DNA from 2 places in the Streptomyces ortus genome. Region 1 is predicted to be linked to the other one. Evidence: riboswitches for the same ligand, from Rfam matches in the RefSeq annotation. Region 1 holds a riboswitch; the other holds the start of a gene.
What was found. A riboswitch is a leader RNA that binds a small molecule or an ion and turns the genes downstream of it on or off. The one in region 1 is predicted to bind cyclic di-AMP.
Positions count from the first base shown of each region.

Region 1 (7,009 bases):
GGGCCGCCACCACGGGCGAGGCGCAGTACGAGCAGGCCATCGCCAAGTCCGGTGGCCTCACCCGCGACACCCTGCACGGCATGGTCCTCGACAAGGTGCTGCACCGGGCCGCCGACGACGCGGGCGTGAGCGTCACCCGCAAGGAGATCCAGGAGGCCCGCACCGGCCTGGAACAGCAGGCAGGGGGCGCGAAGGCCCTCGAAGTGAGCTGGCTCCAGCAGTACGGAGTGCCGCCCGAGCGGCTCGACGACAACCTCCGCGTCCAGATCGAGGCCCAGAAGCTCGCCGCCGCCCTCGGTACGGACACCAGCCGGCCGGACTTCTGGAAGGCGCTGTCCGAGGCGTCCAAGAAGCTGGACGTCGACCTGAACCCCCGGTACGGCAGCTGGGACGTCGAGAAGAGCAGCCGCGTCGACGCCAAGCTCCCGTGGGTGCGCGACATCACGGCGGCGAGCCAGAAGCCGGCGTGACCGCCGCCCGAAGCCCTCGCCCTTCACTGTCAGTGGCGTGGGTTACGTTCGGGGGGTGAACGAATCCAGCCCCGGGCGCATCGTCCTGCTCACCACCAGCCACCGCGTCGCGCCCGGACTGCTGTCCTGGCCCGCCTGGCAGGCGCTGCACGGCGCCGACCGCGTCCTGTGCGCGGACGGCGCCCACCCGCAGCTGCCGTACCTGCGTGAGGCGGGCATCGAGGTAGAGGAGACCGCGCCCGGCGCCCAGGAGCTGGTCGACGCCTGTGCCGGGGGGCGCACGGTCACCGTCGTCGCCACCGGCGAGGGCGAACCGCGCCTGACCGACGGCCTGGCCCGGCTGGCCGGCACGGGACGGGTGCGGATGCCCGACCTCGAACTGCTCCCCGCCTCGTACGACCTGCCGGGCGCCCGCCTCCTCGACCTCGTCCAGGTGATGGACCGCATCCGCCTCGAATGCCCCTGGTCCTCGCAGCAGACCCACAAGGGCCTCGCCAAATACGGCATCGAGGAGGCGTACGAACTCGTCGAGGCCATCGAGGAGGGCGACCGGGACGAACTGCGCGAGGAGCTCGGCGACGTACTGCTCCAGGTCGTCTTCCACTCCCGGATCGCCGAGGAGGGCAGCGCGGACGACGGTTCGGAGCCCTTCTCCATCGACGACGTCGCGGCCGGCATTGTCACCAAGCTGATCCACCGCCACCCGCATGTGTTCGGCGACGAGACCGCCTCCACACCGGAGGAGGTCAAGGAGCACTGGCTGCGCACCAAGGCCGAGGAGAAGCGGCGGACGTCCGTCACGGAGGGCGTTCCGCTCGGCCAGCCCGCCCTGGCGCTGGCCGCCAAGCTGGCCTCCCGCGCGCGTACGGCCGGCCTCGACGCCCCGCTGCCCCAGGGCGAGGGCATCGGCTACGAACTCCTGGCCCTGGCCGTCCGGGCCGAGGAATCGGGCGTGGACCCGGAAGCGGCCCTCAGAGCAGCAGCCCGCACGTACCGGGACGCCATACGGGCATCGGAGTCCTGAGAGCGCCCCAAAGGGGCGCGGGGAACTGCGCGGCCAGCCCCGACCGGCCCGCACTCTCATCACCGGCCTCCCCCAGGGGGCTACCGCGGCCGAGGCCGCCGCAGCAACCACGCCCCCGGCCCCACCCCCCGCTCGCGGCCCACTCCCGTGCAGGGGAGTTCGTCGAAGAACACCCGCCCCGGCTCCGCCCCGAGCCCGGGAAGCACGGAGGAGATCCCCGCCACCAACCCCGGCGGCCCCGCCAGATACACATCGTGGCGCGCCCAGTTCGCCCGGTTCCCCAGAGCCGTCAGCAGCCGCTCCGTGGCCTGGGCCTTCGGGCGCCCCGGCGCGGGTGTCAGCACGGTGACGTCCAGCCAGGGCAGCCGCGTGCGCAACCCGTCGAGCACGGCCCGGTCATAGAGGTACGCGACCTCGCGGGCCACCACGAACAGCCGCGCCTCGTCGTACGCGCAGGGCGCCCGCCCCAACTGCTCGAGCAGCGCCTTCACCGGCGCCCACCCGGTACCCGCCGCGATGAAGGTGAGGGGCCGCTCCACGGGCGCACGGAGGGTGAGCCGGCCACCCGGCGCGCCCAGCCGCAGCACATCGCCCCGCCGCGTGCGCCGGACCAGTTCGGGCGACAGCGCGCCGCCCGCGACGAGGCTGATGTGCAGATCGAGGGTGCCGTCGCCGCGGGGCGCGTTGCCGACGGAGTACGGCCGCCAGACACCCGGCACCCTGGGGCTGCCGACGCTCACGTACTGGCCCGGCAGATGGGGGAGAGGCCGGTCCGGACGGAGCGTCAGCACGGCGAGATCGCCCTCGCGCCCGGTGCACCCGGGCAGTCCGGTGCGGCCGACGACCTCGGCGTCCCACCAGGACGGCTGCCCCTGGCTCTCCGACTCGCCCGCGCCTTCCAGCATGACGTCCGTGATCAGCGCGTACGCCTCGGTCCAGGCCTTCGCCACCTCATCGCTCCAGGCGGACCCGGACACGGCGGCGAACGCGGCGATCAGACTGTCGCCCACGGCCGTGTAGTGCTCGGGGCGCGCCAGGTACTTCCGGTGGTCCCGCCCCAGAACCCGCAGGTACTCGTGGAGTCCCGGCTCTTCCAGGCGGGCGACGACGAGCGCCAGAGCGGTGAACAGACGGTCCCGCTGGCGTTCCTTGTCCGCCGGGGAGTCCAGCGGGAACAGGGCGCGGACATCGGGGTGGTGCCAGAACAGATGCGAGTAGAAGTACTTGAGCGCGAACTCGGCCCGCCTTTCGACGACCGCGAAACTGGTCCGGAGTATTTCGGGGTCCACGCCCGTGAATGTAGGTAGCCGGAGAGCCGGACAGTCAAGGGGGAGGACATTTCAGGACAGCCTGGGGTGAAGCACGTAAGGAAGCCGTATTCGCGGGCGACAGGCGAAGGCGACCGGGGCGGGCCGGAGTGCCCGGCGGTCCGCGGAATGAGGCTGATAGGACGCCGGAAGCGCGCCGAAAGGGCGCCGGGCGGGCGCCGGGAAAGCTCGCGCCGCCCCTCCCGATACCGTCGCGGAGTGACCGAAACGCCTGCACAGCCGCCCGTACAGCCGCCTGCCCAGCCGCCCGCGCCGACCCCGGGGCAGCCCGTCCCCGAACTCTTCAGCTGGGAGTTCGCCACCGATCCCTACCCGGCGTACGCCTGGCTCCGCGAGCACGCTCCCGTGCACCGGACGAAACTGCCCAGCGGGGTGGAGGCCTGGCTCGTCACCCGTTACGCGGACGCCAAGCAGGCCCTCGCCGACGGCCGGCTCAGCAAGAACCCCGCCCATCACGACGAGCCCGCGCACGCGAAGGGCAAGACCGGCATCCCGGGCGAGCGCAAGGCCGAGCTGATGACGCATCTGCTCAACATCGACCCGCCGGACCACACCCGGCTGCGGCGGCTCGTCAGCAAGGCGTTCACGCCCCGGCGGGTGGCCGAATTCGGCTCCCGGGTGCAGGAGTTGACCGACCAGCTGATCGACGAGTTCGCCGGGAAGGGGGAGGCGGACCTCATCCACGACTTCGCCTTCCCGCTCCCCATCTACGCCATCTGCGATCTCCTCGGTGTCCCGCGCGAGGACCAGGACGACTTCCGTGACTGGGCCGGGATGATGATCCGGCACGGGGGCGGCCCCAGGGGCGGCGTCGCCCGGTCGGTCAAGAAGATGCGCGGCTACCTCGCCGAGCTGATCCACCGCAAGCGCCAGGAACTGACGGACGTGCCCGCCCCGGGCGAGGACCTGATCTCCGGTCTCATCCGGGCCTCCGACCACGGCGAGCACCTCAGCGAGAACGAGGCCGCGGCGATGGCCTTCATCCTCCTGTTCGCCGGTTTCGAGACGACCGTGAACCTCATCGGGAACGGCACCTACGCCCTGCTCACCCACCCCGGAGAGCGGCGGCGGCTGCAGGACTCCCTGGCGGCCGGCCGCACGGACCTGCTCGCGACCGGCGTCGAGGAACTGCTCCGCTACGACGGGCCCGTGGAGCTGGCCACCTGGCGGTTCGCGACCGAACCGCTCAGCGTCGGCGGGCAGGACATCGCCGCCGGTGACCCCGTCCTCGTCGTGCTCGCGGCGGCCGACCGCGATCCCGAGCGGTTCCAGCATCCGGACACGCTCGACCTCTCCCGCCGTGACAACCAACACCTCGGTTACGGGCACGGCATCCACTACTGCCTCGGCGCGCCCCTCGCCCGGCTGGAGGGGCAGACGGCACTGGCGACGCTGCTGACCCGGCTGCCCGACCTGCAACTCGCGGGAGATTCGGCTGATTTGAGGTGGCGCGGCGGGCTCATCATGCGGGGGTTGCGCACGCTTCCGGTGGAGTTCACCCCGGTCGCGACGTCTTGACCGAAGTAGTGGCGGACGCGTCGCGGTCGTAGCACCGAAGCCGACGGAAGGTGAGACTCCGTCAACTCTGTGATCTTCACGTTATCTACGCTGCATCGACTTGTGACAAGAGTTCGAGTGCCGCTACCTTCACCCATCAATGCGGCAGGCCCGCCCGTCGCAGCAGCCACGAGCACGGCTTTCGCGCTGTGCGCCGTGCGCATTCCTTGCTGTCACGCGAAAGGCAATCGCATGCTCTCCGGGAACGGCCGTCATCGTCGCCCCCGCCAGGCTCCGGCGCTCCTCGTCGCCGCCGGCGTGGCCGGATCGGCCATCGCGATCCCCCTGCTCGGCGCGAGCGGCGCGAGTGCCGCCAGCGGTACGACCTGGGACGCGGTCGCCGAGTGCGAGAGCGGTGGCTCCTGGAGCGCCGACACCGGCAACGGGCTCTACGGCGGCCTCCAGATGAGCCAGGAGACCTGGGAGCAGAACGGCGGCCTCGACTACGCGCCGAGCGCCGACCAGGCCAGCCGTTCGCAGCAGATAGCCGTCGCCGAGAAGATCCTCGCGGCCCAGGGGACGAGCGCCTGGGTGACCTGTGGTCTCGTCGCCGGCCTGACGCAGGACTCCGACTCCGCCGACGTCGACACCGGCCTCGCCGAGGACTCCGCGAGCCCGTCGGCCGACGCGGACGCGGCCAAGGGGAGCGAGAGCGCGAAGTCCGACTTGTCCCAGGACGGCGATTCGAAGGCCGACGACAAGTCCGCCTCGGAGTCGCAGGGCTCGGACAGTTCGTCCGCGGGCGGCAAGGCGAAGGGTGACGACTCGGACAAGTCGTACCAGAACGACGAGGCTTCGGACGACACGGCCGCGGACAGTTCCGGCCGTCACCGGGGCGGCAGTGCCGAAGAGGTCGACATGGCGCCCCGCGCCGACGACTACGCCGGCCGGCACGCCTCGCGCAGCGACAGCACCTCGCGCGTCCTCGCCGACGAGGGCTCGTACGCGGTCCGTTCCGGGGACAGTCTGTCCAGCATCGCCGACTCCCTTGGCGTCGACGGCGGATGGAGCGAGCTCTACGCCGAGAACAAGGACAGCATCGGCGCCGACCCGGACTTCATCATCCCCGGTCAGCGCCTCGCGGTCGACGGCTGAGCGGCGCCGAGCAAGTAGTGATCAAGGCGCCGAATCGGGCGAAAAGCAGCGGTAGTTCGCGCTGAATGTCCGATTTGGCGAATTGAGACATGGATCTCAACACCCCTGATCGTCTTTGAAATTCGGCGCGGCCCGTGTCTACGGTCGTGACCGCTCGCCATTGGTGAGCCCCGACGGTCGCACGCCGAATCCTGCCAACGGCCGTACGGGAACAGTCGTCGCGTAAAGCGCCGTAGGCAGGAGCGGGGGACCCAGGTAAGTGCCGGACCCGGTCGACATGGCCGGGCACGGCTTGGGGTTAAGCCGCGTGACAGCAGTGTCACGCGGCCGGGCAACTCACTCGGCCCGAACCCGACAGCTCACCTCGCAGGCGTCGGTGAGGGGATCTACTTCATGCTGCTTTCGAACAAGGGCAAGCACCGTCGCCCGTCCAAGGCCACCCGCATCGCCACGCTCGCCGGTGTCACCACCGCCGCCGTCGCCGTCCCGCTGATGGGCGCCACGGGAGCCTCCGCCGCCACCACCTCCGAGTGGGACACCGTCGCCCAGTGCGAGTCCGGCGGCAACTGGTCGATCAACACCGGCAACGGCTACTACGGCGGCCTGCAGTTCTCGGCCTCCACCTGGGCCGCGTACGGCGGCAGCTCGTACGCCTCCACCGCCGACCAGGCGTCCAAGTCCCAGCAGATAGCCGTTGCCGAGAAGGTTCTCGCGAGCCAGGGCAAGGGTGCCTGGCCGAGCTGTGGCGTGGGCCTCTCCGGCGCCTCGACCGGTGGCTCCAGCGCCCCGTCGGGCTCCGACAGCTCCAACCAGAGCACCTCGCAGCCGCAGCAGCAGCAGAACTCGCAGTCCTCCGAGGAGCGCGCCTCGCGTTCGCAGGAGCGTCCGGCGGCGAAGAAGACCGTCGAGACCCCGACCGGCAAGAAGGTCAAGAAGGGCGACGGCGAGTACAAGGTCGTCAAGGGCGACACCCTGAGCGAGATCGCCGACAAGAAGAACGTCAAGGGCGGCTGGGCGAAGCTCTACAAGCTGAACGACGACATCGTCGACGACGCCGACTTCATCTTCCCCGGTCAGCAGCTGCACCTCAGCTGACAGCGGTCGCGCGACGGCTGTACGGCGGCTGCGCGGCGGCGCATCCGGTCGGGGCACTGGCCGCTCGGCCCCGACCGGACGTCCGGCCCGCATCCGGATCGCGACTGAACCACAGCGCTCTCACGTCCGTGTCCTTCATAGTGGAGGCCTCGTGAGGGTCACCCCCGTCCCCCACGGGCTCCCCGCTCCGGTGCGTGTTCCCCCGTACGCACCGGAGCGGGTTTTTTTGTGTCTGCTCTCTCTGCCTGTTCTGGTTGCCTGTTCTCGCTGGCTGTTCTTTCCGGCTGTTCTTTCTGCCCGTGTCTTTGTTCCGTTCGGAAACAATTTCCTCTCGGTTTCTGTCCAGGGGGCGGTCGAGGGCTGGCCGATCCCCGGCAGCCGGTTAGGCTCATCCCGCGGGGCCACCACGGCCTGCGCGCAACCGGGCCTCCGGCCCGGCA
Region 1 is NZ_JAIFZO010000002.1:2,450,404-2,457,412, forward strand. Features, by position in the region: gene K3769_RS14080 (SurA N-terminal domain-containing protein) at 1-470, shown strand, start outside; gene K3769_RS14085 (nucleoside triphosphate pyrophosphohydrolase) at 508-1,494, shown strand; gene K3769_RS14090 (globin domain-containing protein) at 1,575-2,783, opposite strand; gene K3769_RS14095 (cytochrome P450 family protein) at 3,021-4,340, shown strand; gene K3769_RS14100 (LysM peptidoglycan-binding domain-containing protein) at 4,572-5,474, shown strand; cyclic di-AMP (ydaO/yuaA leader) riboswitch at 5,693-5,862, shown strand; gene K3769_RS14105 (LysM peptidoglycan-binding domain-containing protein) at 5,868-6,569, shown strand.

Region 2 (7,009 bases), on a different contig from region 1:
TTTACAGAACCTCTTCCGGAGGAGGCGTATGCCGTGACCCGACAGCCCGCACGACCGTCCACCCGGCAGGCGCTGGAGTGCCGCCCGGCCGACCGACCGGATCGCCCCCAGCCGCGGAACCACCCTCTGCGCATCCCGCGCGTCCCGTACCGCCGACACACCCGGCGCGGGGTGAGCCGTCGATGCCGCCCCCCGAACTGCCCCCGCTGCCGGCCCTGACGCGGGCCGAGGGCGAGTTGATCGACCGCTATCTGGAGGTGGTCGACCTGCTCGGCCGGATCAATCCGGCCCACTCCGGCGACACCTACCGCGGACTGCGCGCGGCCCAGGCGCTGGTGAGCAGGGCCGCCGCGCTGCGCGACGCCCTGACGCTGATGCACCAGCGGGGAGAACACGAGCTGCACGCCGCAACCCTGACCCGGGCCCTGCGCGTCCTCGACGGTGAGCGCAGGGCGGCCCGGGTCGCCCTGCCGCCCGGCTCCGACACCTGACGTACACCCACCGCCCCGGCCTCACGCAGGCACTTGACGAGGCGTCCGCACCAGAGTTGAAACGGACCAGAAGAGGTACCCCCGGTTGGCGTAGCCGGACCCGCTCCCACCGGCCCCCGGGAGTTGCGCAACGCGCGTACCTCCGGGGTGGAATCAACCATTCCGGTGCTGGTGCGGGGGTCCTTGAGGTAGTCGACGCCCACCCGTAGAAAGGGCTGTCCACCCGAACGGGTGAGTGGTGAGTAAGACCACAAATCGCCGATTCCGCTCGGCTTTTGGGACATCAGTGCGTCAAGATCCCTGCGACGACAAGCCCCCGCCACAAGCGGCGGGGCGGTCCGGGCGGACGCCGAGTCCTGCCGCTGCCCGGATGACCGGTCGACAGAAGTGCATCGGCAGGAGTGGAGGACCCAGGCACGACGGGCCGCCGGAGAGATCCGAGTGGCCCTTGGGGTGAAGCCGCAGCAGCGGCCGGGCAACTTCGCCAGCCCGAATCCGACAGGTCATCCTTCACAGGCGGCTGACGAAGGGTTGCGCATGACTGCGCTCAATCGTGTCCCGTCGCTGTTCAGCAGGGCCGGTACCGCATCGGTCCTGACCATCGCCGCCGTCGGCGGCGGCATAGTGGCCCCCGGCTTCGCGGCCGAAGCGGAAGCGGCCACTCCCGCGACGAAGGCACTCAAGGTGGCGGCCTCCAAGAAGGGCTCCCCGTACAAGTACGGGGCCGTGGGGCCCAAGCGCTTCGACTGCTCCGGCCTCACGCTGTACTCGTTCAAGAAGGCGGGCAAGAAGCTGCCGCGCACGGCCGCGGCCCAGTACAACAAGACGAACCACGTCTCCTCCTCGAACCGCAAGCAGGGGGACCTGGTCTTCTTCCACTCGGGCCGGAACGTCTACCACGTGGGCATCTACGCCGGTAAGGGACGCATCTGGCACTCCCCGAAGACCGGGGACGTGGTGAAGCTCCAGAAGATCTGGACGAAGAGCGTCTGGTACGGCCGGGTCAGGTGATCCGCGCACGGGGTGGCCGCGGCGAGCGCCGCGGCCACCCCGTGCGGGACCCGGCCGTGCCGCCCCCCATGAGGGGCCCCGCCGGACGCGTGATTTCGGCGGCTGAATGGTTACTCGTTCACTCATGGCCGATCCGCACCACCACGAGGAGCGCAACGAGACCCGTCTTGAGCGCGCCGACCGGAACTTCCTCGAACTGCTCCAGGAGCTTCGGGTCACCCAGACGGGCGTCCAGATCCTCTTCGCCTTCCTGCTGACCCTCGCCTTCACCCCGCGGTTCCCGTCCCTCGACGCCGTGCAGCGCACCACGTATGTCGTGACTCTGCTGCTCTCGGTGCTGGCCGCCGCCCTCTTCGTGACCCCCGCGGCCCTGCACCGCCGGCTGTTCCGGCAGGGCGCCAAGCCGCAGGTGGTGAATGTGTCGTCCCGCCTCGCGCAGGCCGGTCTGGCGGTGCTCGCGCTCGCGCTGGCCGGTTCCGTACTGCTCGTGGTGGACGTGGCGGTGGACCGGACCGAGGGGATCGTGGCCGGGGCGACCACTCTGCTTCTCTGCGTCGGTCTGTGGGAGGTCCTGCCGTACCTGCTGAAGCGGGCCATCAACAAGACCCTGGACGACTGACGCTCCACCGGGCGTCAGTCCGGGGCCCCGGTCGTGGGTCAGTCGGCGGCCGGAACCGGCTGTGCCGGCGCCGTCCAGGGCAGCGTGATCGACACGGTCTTTCCGCCCTCCCTGGTGGGCCGGACCGTGAGCTTGCCTCCGGATTCCGCGGTCAGCCAGCGGATGATCACCATGCCCCGGCCGTTGTCCTGCTGGACGGCGGCCGGCAGTCGCTTCGGAAAGCGCGGATGGCTGTCGGTCACCCCGATGCGCAGTTGTTCGTCACGGTCGAGCTCGATGTCCACCGTGAAGGTGGGTGACAGCCCGAAGGTGTGCTGTACCGCGTTCGTGGCGAGTTCGGAGACGATGAGCCGTACCGTGTCAGCGGTCTCCGAGTCGGACGGCAGTCCCCATTCGGCCAGGACGTCGGTGACATACGTACGGGCGGCGGAGACCGAGGCGGGATCGCTCGGCAGCGTGACGGATGCTTCCTGGTGATCTGCCATGCGACGTCGTCCCTTTCCCACGGGACCGGGGTCCGACCGAAGCGGATGACTTCGGGACGGTCCCGGACTGGTGCTTGCGCCAGAGTGCCACTACCTCGGCGTTCACGGTGCCGATCCACCAAGATATGCATATATCTGTCGCTCGAAGCGGTGAACTCTGCGACCGTCGACCGTATTTGGGCGGGCGACTGGTTTGTCCTCTACCGTCGGCGTGACGCCGGGCGCCCCAGCGCCCGCGCGACGGTCGGAAGGAGACGGCCATGCGGTACGGCCCCGCGGTGCGCAGACGCAAGCTCGGCGCCCAACTGCGCGCCCTGCGCGCCCACGCGGGCCTCACGAGCGGTGAGGCGGCGCGTCTGGTGGGCTGGCACCAGTCGAAGGTAAGCCGGATCGAGACCGGCCGCAGCGGGGTCAAGCCCGCTGACGTACGGCGGCTCTTGGACGCGTACGACGTCCGGGACCCGGAACTGCACGAGTTGCTGGTCGTGCTGGCGGGCTCGGACGGCGACGGCCGGCGCCACTGGTGGCACGCCTACCGGGGCCTCCTGCCGTCGACGTACAGCGATTTCATCAGTCTGGAGGCGCAGGCGGACTCGATGCGCACGCTGGAGAACTCCGTGGTGCCGGGCCTGCTGCAGACACCGGAGTACGCACGCGAGGTGACGCGTGCGGTGGTGGGCGGGACGCACGGTGGCAAGGTGGACACCCTCGTGGAGGTGCGCCTCGCACGTCAGGCCGTGCTGCGTTCGAACAAACCGCTCCGGCTGAGTGCCGTTCTGGACGAAGCGGTGCTACGGCGGAACGTAGGCGGACCCGAGGTCATGGCAGGGCAGATGGCCTGGCTGCAGGAGGCCGCACGCCTCCCTCACGTGCGGATTCAGGTGCTGCCGTTCGGAGTTGGGGCGCACATCGGAGTCTCAGGCCCCTTTGTTATTTTTTCGTTTACGAACAGATCTGATCTGGATGTGGTTGTTCTCGACCACTTGACGAGTAGCCTTTATCTCGAACAGAAGGACGACCTCCAGTTGTACGAGGCGGCCTTCGACTCGGCCCGAGGCCAGGCCCTTTCGCCCGGGGACACATTGGACTTCATCGCCGGTCTGGCTGACGGCGCATAAGGAGGCACCATGCCCGCCCCGCGTCGGTACGTACCTTCCAGCACGCGTCCCAGCGGTCGGCTGCGCGGTGTGCGATGGCAGCGCAGCAGCCGCAGCACCGGTATGAACAACTGCGTCGAGACGGCCCGGCCGGACTCCGGTCCCTGGGCCGGACTGCTCGCGGTGCGCGACTCCAAGAACGCGTCGGGCCCCGCCCTCGTCTTCGCCCCGGCGGCCTGGGAAGGCTTTATCGACGCGCTTCGGTGAGTACGTTGACGGCCCGGTCGAGCTGCTCGTCGGTGAGATCCGCCCGGGCCGTCAGCCGCAGCCGGGATACGCCGTCCGGCACCGAAGGGGGGCGGAAGCAGCCGACGGCCAGCCCCGCGGCACGGCACCGCGCGGCCCAGCGCAGCGCCTGCTCCGGGGAGGGGGCGCGTACGGAGACGACCGCGGCGTCGGGCCGTACGGCTTCGAGGCCCTCGGCCGTCAGGCGTTCGTACAGCGCGGTGGCCACCGCACGCGCGCGTGCGGCCCGCTGCGGTTCCCCGCGCAGCAGACGCAGGGCCGCGAGGGCCGCGCCCGCCGCCGCGGGGGCCAGACCCGTGTCGAAGATGAAGGTGCGGGCCGCGTTCACCAGGTGGTCGATGACGTGGGCCGGTCCGAGGACGGCACCGCCCTGGCTGCCGAGCGACTTGGACAGGGTGACGGTGGTGACGACGTCGGGCGCGCCCGCGAGCCCCGCCGCCCACGCGGCGCCCCGCCCGCCCTCGCCGACGACGCCCAGCCCGTGCGCGTCGTCCAGGAGCAGCCCCGCCCCGGACCTGCCGGACGCACCGGACGCACCGGGCTCACGGGTCCCGTCGGCCTCTCCGGGGGGCGTGCCCGCTTCGCGGCAGGCGGCGGCCAGGGCCCGCAGTGGGGCCGCGTCGCCGTCCACCGAGAAGACCGTGTCGGAGACGACGATCGCGGGTCCGGTGCGCGTGTCCAGCGCCTTGCGGACCGCGTCCGGGTCGGCGTGGGCGACGACCTGGGTGGTGCCCCGTGCGAGACGGCAGCCGTCGATCAGCGAGGCGTGGTTGCCCGCGTCGGAGACGATGAGCGAGCCGTGCGGCGCGAGCGCGGTGACGGCGGCGAGGTTGGCCGCGTAGCCGGAGGAGAGGACGAGGGCTGCCTCGAAGCCGCAGAACTCGGCCAGTTCGAGTTCGAGTTCGGCGTGCAGTTCCGTGGAACCGCTGACGAGCCGGGAGCCGGTGGCGCCGGCGCCCCAGGTCCTGGCGGCCCGCGCGGCGCCCTCCGTGACCTCGGGGTGCCGGGCCAGGCCCAGGTAGTCGTTCCCGGCGAGGTCGAGGAGCGCGGAGTCCGCGGGGCGCGGGCGCAGGGTACGGACGAGTCCGGCGCGGGCACGCGCCCGTGCCTGCTCCTCGATCCACTCGAACGGCGATCGGGGCATGTGTCCTCCGGCCATGAGGGGGTGTGGGTGCGGGTGTCCCGTGGGGCCCCGACACACGACGTTCAGCCCGGCCGTCCCGCCTGCCCTGTGCGGACAACGCACAGCCGCCTTTTGTAGGCAACGCACAGACCATAGCCGGACCACCAGCCACCCATGATGTGGCAATGCCCACACGTCGGCCGCTCTCTGTTGTCCGGTTCCTCCTTGGCCCGGTGCGGTCGGATAGGCCAGGATCGGACCTCATGGACCTGCTGAACACGCTGCTGGACAAGGGGCTTCGGCGCGAGCTGCCGACCCGCGACGAGGCGCTGGCCGTGCTGGCCACCTCCGACGACGAACTCCTCGATGTGGTGGCCGCGGCCGGCAGGGTACGCCGGCAGTGGTTCGGCCGACGGGTGAAGCTCAACTACCTCGTCAACCTCAAGTCGGGTCTGTGCCCCGAGGACTGCTCCTACTGCTCGCAGCGGCTCGGTTCGAAGGCCGAGATCCTCAAGTACACCTGGCTGAAGCCCGACCAGGCGTCCGAGGCGGCGGCTGCGGGCCTCGCGGGCGGCGCCAAGCGGGTGTGTCTGGTGGCGAGCGGACGCGGTCCCACCGACCGTGACGTCGACCGGGTCTCGGACACCATCAAGGCCATCAAGGACCAGAACGAGGGCGTCGAGGTCTGCGCCTGTCTCGGCCTCCTCTCGGACGGCCAGGCCGAGCGGCTGCGCGACGCGGGGGCCGACGCCTACAACCACAACCTCAACACGTCCGAGGGAACGTACGGGGACATCACCACCACCCACACGTACGCCGACCGGGTGGACACGGTCCGGAAGGCCCACGCGGCGGGGCTGTCCGCCTGCTCCGGTCTGATCGCGGGCATGGGGGAGAGCGACGAGGACCTCGTCGACGTCGTCTACGCGCTGCGGGCCCTCGACCCCGACTCGGTCCCGGTCAACTTCCTGATCCCCTTCGAGGGCACCCCGCTCGCCAAGGAGTGGAACCTCACCCCGCAGCGGTGTCTGCGCATCCTCGCGATGGTGCGGTTCGTCTGCCCGGACGTCGAGGTGCGGATCGCGGGCGGTCGCGAGGTCCATCTCCGGACGATGCAGCCCCTCGCCCTGCACCTCGCCAACTCGATCTTCCTCGGCGACTACCTCACCAGTGAGGGCCAGGCGGGCAAGGCGGACCTGGACATGATCGCGGACGCCGGTTTCGAGGTGGAGGGCACGGGCGAGGTGACGCTCCCGGAGCACCGGGCCACCGCGCACGCCGGATGCGGCTCGCACACGGGCGCGAGTGCCGAGGCGGGCGCCGACGCGGGCGCGGGGTGCGGTTCGCACGGGGGCGGTGGTTGCGGTCCCTGCGGCTCGACCGTGCGGGAGGCGGCCCCCGAGGAGCTGGTCCAGGAGGCCGCGCGGGGCTCCGAGGCGCGCACGGACCTGGTCGCGGTACGCCGTCGGGGCGCCGGAACGGATCTCGCACCCAATGCCTGAGCTGCTCCCGCCCGGCTCCGCCCTGGATGCCGGGGCCGCCGATCAGGTCCGTGAGCTGCTCGAACTCGACCGGCGGCACGTGTGGCATCCGTACGGGCCGATGCCGGGGCGACAGGAGCCGATCGTCGTGGAGTCGGCGAGCGGGGTGCGGCTGCGGCCGGCCGGCGGAGGCGACGAGCTGATCGACGGCATGTCGTCCTGGTGGTCCGCGATCCACGGGTACAACCACCCGGTCCTCAACGAGGCGGCGCGCGACCAGCTCGGCCGGATGAGCCATGTGATGTTCGGCGGGCTCACGCACGAGCCCGCCGTACGACTGGCGAAGCGCCTTGTCGACATGTCGCCCGAAGGGCTTGAGCATGTCTTCCTGGCCGA
Region 2 is NZ_JAIFZO010000001.1:17,746-24,754, reverse strand. Features, by position in the region: gene K3769_RS00145 (hypothetical protein) at 183-491, shown strand; cyclic di-AMP (ydaO/yuaA leader) riboswitch at 870-1,025, shown strand; gene K3769_RS00140 (C40 family peptidase) at 1,029-1,502, shown strand; gene K3769_RS00135 (DUF6328 family protein) at 1,627-2,121, shown strand; gene K3769_RS00130 (ATP-binding protein) at 2,160-2,606, opposite strand; gene K3769_RS00125 (helix-turn-helix domain-containing protein) at 2,867-3,724, shown strand; gene K3769_RS00120 (DUF397 domain-containing protein) at 3,734-3,970, shown strand; gene K3769_RS00115 (8-amino-7-oxononanoate synthase) at 3,951-5,153, opposite strand; gene bioB (biotin synthase BioB) at 5,396-6,634, shown strand; gene K3769_RS00105 (adenosylmethionine--8-amino-7-oxononanoate transaminase) at 6,627-7,009, shown strand, end outside.
Region 2: another riboswitch for cyclic di-AMP. It lies ahead of K3769_RS00140 (C40 family peptidase); the one in region 1 lies ahead of K3769_RS14105 (LysM peptidoglycan-binding domain-containing protein).